2 regions of the Arthrobacter sp. Y3224055 genome follow, and region 2 is predicted to be linked to the other one. Evidence: riboswitches for the same ligand, from Rfam matches in the RefSeq annotation. Region 2 holds a riboswitch; the other holds the start of a gene.

Region 1 (3,397 bases), on a different contig from region 2:
CGTTGGGCGCGGCGCTGACCGTCGTCGCCATCTGGTTTGCGGCCCGGCACAGCGACAAGCTCGGCCGCCGGCCCGTGATGCTGATCGGCATCACCGCCGGCGCGGTGCTGGCCTTCCCCATCATGTGGATGCTGGAGCTCGGGACGCTGTGGCTGTTCGCGATCGGGCTGTTCCTGGCCAACGGCGTCATCCAGGGCACGATCTTCGGACCGTTCGGGGCGTTTACCGCCGAGCTGTTCCCGACCCGGATGCGCTACACCGGCGCCTCGCTGGTCTACCAGCTCTCCTCGACGCTGGGCGCAGGTTTTACCCCCATGATCGCCAGCGGGCTGGTGCTGGCGGCCGGCGGCGAGCTGTGGCTGGTGGCGACGGTCTGGGCCGGCGCGTTCGTCCTCGCAGGGCTGTGCATCCTGGCTATCAAGGAAGGAAAGGACCAGGACCTGACCGCGGAGAACATGTAGTTCCTCCAGCATGCCGTACCGGCATGCGGCGGCCGTTGCCCGAGGCAGCGGCCGCCGTCGCGGTTAAGCGGGATCACGCCGTCGTGTGCTCATCCCAGCCGCTCGCCGCAGCGCCTTCAGGGTGGATCACGCCGTCGTGTGCTCATCCCATCCGCTCGCCGCAGCGCCGCCAACCTCTGCGCAGAAGTCCAGGAATGCCCGCAGCCTGAGGCTGGGCCGGGTGACGCTGGCGTAGGCCACACAGACATCGCTGTGACCGACCGGCCCGTCGATTTCCACCGTGGCCAGGGGAAGCCCGTCGTAGCTGTAATTGCCCGGCGGCCGCTGCACCAGCACGGTGTAGCCGAGGCCGCGCGCCACCATGCCCCGCACCGCCTCAAAACTTGACGATCGCCAGGCGATCTTCGGATCCAGCCCGGACAGCCGCAGATTGACCAACTGGTTATCTCGCACGGTGGGGATGTCCAGCGAGACGAAGTCTTCTTCGGCCAGCTCGGCGAGCCGGACGCTTTTGCGCGAAGCCAGCGGGTGGCTTGCAGCAAGCAGGACGTAGGGCCGGCCTTCCTTGACGGTGCGGGCCTGCACGCCGGGCAAGAGGTGCCGCGTATGGGTCAGCACCGCATCCAAATAGCCCTCTTGCATCCGGTGCTGCAGCTCGGCGGCCTCGCCTTCCTCCATGGTCACGGTGAGGCGCGGATGCGGCTTGATGAACCGTTCGCTGATCACCGGAACCCAGAAGGCGGACAGGGTGCTGTAACAGCCGATGGCCAGCGGGCCGACCAACCCCTGCTGGCGCTCGATGATGCTGTTCTGCACGTCGTCGGCGTGCCGGACCAGGCTCCGGACGTCGCGCAGGAACTGCTGCCCGACGCCGGTCAGGGCGATTCCGCGGGACCGGTGCCGCACCATCAGCTGCGCGCCGACGATCCGCTCCAGCTCTGTCAGCGCCTGGGACATCGCCGCCTGTGAGATGTGGCTGGCGGCGGCGGCGGCCGAGATTGAGCCGTGGTCAGCGACTGCCACAAAGTACTGCAGCTGTTTAAGCGTGAAGTCCACCACTCTGCCAGCGTACAAGTTAGCCCGCAGCGACTGCTTAATCGGCCGATTGTTGCGCCCGTTGTACCGTGACGGACGCGTGCAACGGCCCCCTGGGGGTTGCTCGCTCCTGACCGCAAGATGGCTCTCAGGTTATCCACAGGTAAATTTCAGGGCTTGGACAGTTACCGAACCGTTATGTAATGTTTTCAGCACGTCGGCGATCATGCGCCGATGTCCTCGGAGGGTATTGCCTAGCTCTGCCAGCCTTTCCGAGTTCGTTCGCTAGACATCTGGCAGAGGCGGGGGACCCACATTCCGGGCCCCTCTTGGGGCTCTTGGGGTTAAGTCGTACGGAGTGCTTACCGCACTGCCGCACGGCCGGGTGACTCCCACCCGAACCCGACAGCTTACCTCGCAGGCATTGGGAGAGGTATCTTCTTGCTGCTCAAAAACAATCGCGCACGCCACCGTGCCACCCCGGTCCGCAACACCACCGTGGCCGGTCTGTCCCAGGCTGTATCGTCCCGCGCCGGAACCGTCGGCCGCGGCGCCGCCGTCGTCACCGCCGCCGGTGGCCTGATGCTGGGTGCCGGCCTGCCGGCCAATGCCGCCGCCGATGTCACGGTCCCGACCTACGGCGCTGCCAATGCAACGGACACCGTTGCCGCTCCGGCCAACGCCGGCTTCGAGGTGGAGCGCGCTTCCGTTACCAGCTCGGCCGCCGACGCCGGTGCCGCTACCGGTGCCACCACGCACACCGTGGTCGCGGGCGACACCGTGGGCACGATTGCCGCCCAGTACGGCAAGAATGTGCAGGACGTGCTGGCCATCAACGGCCTGGGCGCGTACTCCATCATCTACCCGGGCGACCAGATCGCGCTGACCGGATCCGCACAGTCCGGTGGCGGACAGGCAGCGCAGGCCGGCGGCGGAGCCGCTACGACCCTGGCTGCGTCGACCGACGCCGCGACTGTCTCGCTGGCCAGCGCCGACATCAAGCCGGCCTCCACCGGTGGCAACCAGAGCATCGTGGACATCGCCCTGTCCGCCCAGGGCACGCCCTACGTCTGGGGCGGCACCTCCACGGCCGGCTGGGACTGCTCCGGCTTCACCCAGTGGGTCTACGCCCAGGCCGGCGTTGACCTCCCCCGCCTCAGCCAGCACCAGGGCGGCGCCCTTACCCCGACCAGCAACCCGCAGCCGGGCGACCTGGTGGTGCAGAACGGCGGCGGCCACGTGGGCATCTACCTGGGCGGCGGCAAAATGATCAGCGCCCTGAACCCGAGTCAGGGCACCATGGTGCACGACGTGAACGCCATGCCCGTTACCGGTTACTACACGATGTAACCACCCCTAAAACTCCTGGACCGGCTAATCCCCCAACGGCCGGTCCAGGATCACAGGGAAGCCTCGTCGGCCTTGCGCCGGCGGGGCTTCTCCTCTTTTAACCCGTAAGCGCGACTTTCCCTCCACTTAAACGACGCGGCCGGAGTCCTCTTGAAGGGGACCGGTGGGGGAACCATTGGCGCGCGCCCCTCCCCCGCAGGAGGCGGTTGCCGCCCGGCGGCGAGCACCGGCGTCGTTGTTTATTCGAGGTTGACCGCCGGGAATAGGAGTCAGTGGGGGCAGGTTAAGCTGTTACTCCGCCTGCGCCCGGCCTTCTTGGGCTGTTTCCGGCCGCCCCCAACAGCACGATTTCCACGCGAGGATCTTCCCGTGAATAAAGATATGTCGACGAACAGAGCCTCGGCACGGCCCGGACCCGCCCGCGGCAGCGGGCTGACGGCTGATGAGTCGCGCCGGAACCGCCGCGTGATTGGCATCCTGTTGATGTCTGCGTTCGTGGTGATCCTGAACGAGACCATCATGTCCGTGGCGCTGACCGACCTGATGGACGA
Region 2 (3,397 bases):
GATCATGGACCTGACCATGCTCTCCGATATCTTCCCCACCGGCTTCCACGGCGCCGTCACCGCCGGCGTGGGGGTTGGATCCACCGTGTACATTGCCGGCGCCGGCCCCGTGGGGCTGGCCGCTGCGGCCAGTGCCCAGTTGCTCGGCGCCGCCGTCGTGATTGTCGGGGACATGAACGAGGGCCGCCTCGCCCAGGCGCGCAGCTTCGGCTGCGAGACCGTGGACGTCTCCCAGGGCCATCCCAGGGACCAGATCGAACAGCTTTTGGGCGTCCCGGAGGTGGATTGCGGCGTGGACGCGGTGGGTTTCGAGGCCCGCGGGCACGGCAAGGACGCCCAAGAGGCGCCGGCCACCGTGCTGAACTCGCTGATGGAGGTTACTGCGGCCGGCGGGGCGCTGGGCATCCCGGGGCTGTACGTCACCGGCGACCCGGGCGGAATCGACGAGGCCGCGCAGAAGGGCTCGCTCTCGCTCTCGCTGGGCACGGGCTGGGCCAAGTCGCTCTCCTTCACCACGGGGCAGTGCCCGGTGATGAAGTACCACCGCGGCCTGATGATGGCCATCCTGCACGACAGGGTGCAAATAGCGAAGGCCGTGAACGCCACGGCCATCCCCTTGGAGGACGCGCCGAAGGGCTATGCGGAGTTCGACGCCGGTGCCGCCACAAAGTACGTGCTCAACCCCAACGGTTACATCAGCTAGGCCCCGCGACGGGGCCTTGAACCTAGGAGCAAACATGGACACCGTCACCTTGGAAGACGCCCGCCGGGTCATTGCCGCCGCCGAGGCCAAAGCCGCCGACATCGGCCAGCCGATGAACATCGCCGTCGCCGATGCGGGCGGGAACCTGGTCTCGCACGTGCGGATGGACGGGGCGTGGCTGGGCAGCATCGACATCTCGATCAACAAGGCCTTCACCTCGCGGGCGTTCGACATCCAGACCAAGGACCTGGGCGACAACTCGCAGCCGGGCAATCAGTTCTACGGCATCCATGCCAGCAACCACGGCCGCATCATGATTTTCGCCGGCGGCATCCCGCTCTCCCGCGACGGCCAGGTGGTCGGTTCGATCGGCGTCAGCGGCGGCTCCGGAGAGCAGGACCAGTCGGTGGCGGAGGCTGGAGCGGCGGCACTCTAGTTTTGGCTCCGGAGCCGGTCAACACCTGATTATCGGCACCGGGCCGCGGACCCGAGTCCGGGTCAGCGCCTGATCGTCGGGACCGGGCCGCCGGCCGGGATTCGGCGTCTGCTCGCCGGGTTTGGCCTGCTGCGCCAGCCGAACTGACCGGTACGCGGCTACATCCGGATGCCTGCCCCTGCTTGTTGCGTTCATCACGGCAGGCCTTCACCGCGTCCGCAGTCTGCGCCGCCACGATTCACTGCGCACTTCCCCGAGAGCAGCGCTGCGAAGGCTTGCTGCGCGCCGGGCCGCCAATGCTAACTGCAAGCTGCCCGGCGGCGGCGTCCCTTACCGGCCGGGGTTCGGTAGCGGCCGGGTCCGGTAACGGCCGGGGAACGGCGTGTAACTTCCGCTCACTCCCCGGCGCGGGGGCTCCACTAACGGCCCGGGAACGGCGTGCAACTTCCGATCACTCCCCGGCGCGGGGCTCCGCTAACGGCCAAGCAGCGCCGCGAATCCCTGGCGGATGCACACACCGCCCAATTAAAGGAATCACCTCAGACCGAGGAACTTCTGGTGACAAGGAACACGGATAACGAATTTGTAACGCCGCGTGTCGCTCCGGTAATTTTGAATTTGTTCCTATCTATCTAGGTAGGCACCCGGTCCGCCCGTCTAACCCTGCCAGCGGACCGCAAGAATCGAGCTTTTCATCGAAGGCAGGGGCGGAGGAACCACTTACGGTGCTTGGGGGCACCTCGGGGTGAAGTCCTCACCGGCACAGTCGCACTCTGAAATCCGACTGCCGGCAGGACCGAGTGAACTCTCGCTCGAATCCGACAGCTAACTTCGCAGACGCAAGAGAGGAAACCCTGTGAACAACCCTGTGCGCGGTCGTCGCCGTTCCGACACCCCCACGAATGCCCTGTCCAAGATTTCGCGTTCCGCTCTGGCTAAGATCTCCCGTTCCAGCGAGGGCTCCCCTGCCCGCCGCGAAGGGGAAGCATCCCCGGCGGCCTACTCCCTCGCCCGCAAGACCGGCCTTGCTGCCGTTGCCGCCGGCATCCTGGCCGCGGCAGTGGTCCCGGTGGCCCAAGCCGGCGGCACTACCGACGTAGGTTCCGACCGTGCCTCCGAGCAAAGCCCCGTGCAGATTCAGGCGGCCCAGGAGGCCGAAATCCGCTTTGACCGGGCCAAGGTAGCCAGCAAGGCTACGCCGGAGGAAGCCCAGGTTGCCGCCGAGGCCGCCGAAAAGAAGAAGGCCGACGAAAAGGCGGCGGCCGCCAAGAAGGCTGCAGCCGAGAAGAAGGCGAAGGCCGAAGCTGCGGCCAAGAAGGCTGCAGCCGAGAAGAAGGCAAAGGCCGCGGCCGCAGCCAAGAAGGCCGCCGCAGCCAAGGCGAAGACCGTCGGCTTTGCCACCGGCAAGCTGGCCGCTCCGATCCCGAACATGAACCAGACCTCCGGCTTCGGCTACCGCCAGAACCCGATCACCGGTGCTGCCGGCGAGCTGCACACCGGCATTGACTACGCCATGGCCTGCGGCACCCCTGTCCACGCGGCCGACGGCGGCAAGGTCGTCGAGGCCGGCTGGCAGGTTGGCGGCGGCGGCAACCGCATCGTAATTCAGCACGGCAGCGGCCTGAAGACTACCTACAACCACCTGCAGTCGATCGGCGTTTCGCTGGGCCAGAAGGTGGCCAAGGGCCAGGCCATCGGCCAGCTGGGCACCACCGGCAACTCCACCGGCTGCCACCTGCACTTTGAGGTTGTCAAGGACGGTCAATTGGTGGATCCGGCCGGCTGGCTCTAACCCACCCTTGACGACGGCGGAGCTTCCGCCACCGACGACGGCGATGCCCACACGGCATCGCCGTCGTCGTTAAGGGCCGGTCAGGCGAAGGGCCTCGACGCCCGGTCCAGGGCGGCAACTTCGTCGGCGGTCAACTCCACGTCCGTGGCGGCCATCAGCTCCGGCAGCTGTTCGGGCGTCCGGGCGCTGGCCAGCGGAGCGGTAATGCCGGGCTTGGTCAGCAGCCAGGCGAGCGCGGTTGTCGTGAGGGAGATGCCGCGCGACTGGGCGACGGTCTCCAACGCGTCGACGACCGCGAAGCCCTCCATCGTGAGGTAATCACGGAGCATGCCGCCGCGCGGGCTGCTGTCGGCGTCATCCGTCGAGTGGTACTTGCCGGACAGGAAACCGGCGGCCAGCGAGTAGTACGGGAACACCGAGAGGTTGTGTTCGCGGGCCAACGGAGCATAGCCCTGTTCGTAGTCTT

The links. Region 2 has a riboswitch for cyclic di-AMP ahead of AC5RTY_RS16760 (M23 family metallopeptidase). Riboswitches for the same ligand answer to the same signal wherever they lie in the genome.
Region 1: linked by a shared signal. The riboswitch ahead of AC5RTY_RS15355 (C40 family peptidase) and the one ahead of AC5RTY_RS16760 (M23 family metallopeptidase) in region 2 are both predicted to bind cyclic di-AMP.

What each region holds. Positions count from the first base shown of each region.
Region 1 is NZ_JBNHGB010000006.1:256,622-260,018, forward strand. It holds gene AC5RTY_RS15345 (MFS transporter) at 1-461, shown strand, start outside; gene AC5RTY_RS15350 (LysR substrate-binding domain-containing protein) at 588-1,520, opposite strand; cyclic di-AMP (ydaO/yuaA leader) riboswitch at 1,770-1,934, shown strand; gene AC5RTY_RS15355 (C40 family peptidase) at 1,938-2,846, shown strand; gene AC5RTY_RS15360 (MDR family MFS transporter) at 3,228-3,397, shown strand, end outside.
Region 2 is NZ_JBNHGB010000008.1:113,812-117,208, reverse strand. It holds gene fdhA (formaldehyde dehydrogenase, glutathione-independent) at 1-703, shown strand, start outside; gene AC5RTY_RS16765 (GlcG/HbpS family heme-binding protein) at 738-1,139, shown strand; cyclic di-AMP (ydaO/yuaA leader) riboswitch at 1,823-1,994, shown strand; gene AC5RTY_RS16760 (M23 family metallopeptidase) at 1,996-2,931, shown strand; gene AC5RTY_RS16755 (aldo/keto reductase) at 3,012-3,397, opposite strand, start outside.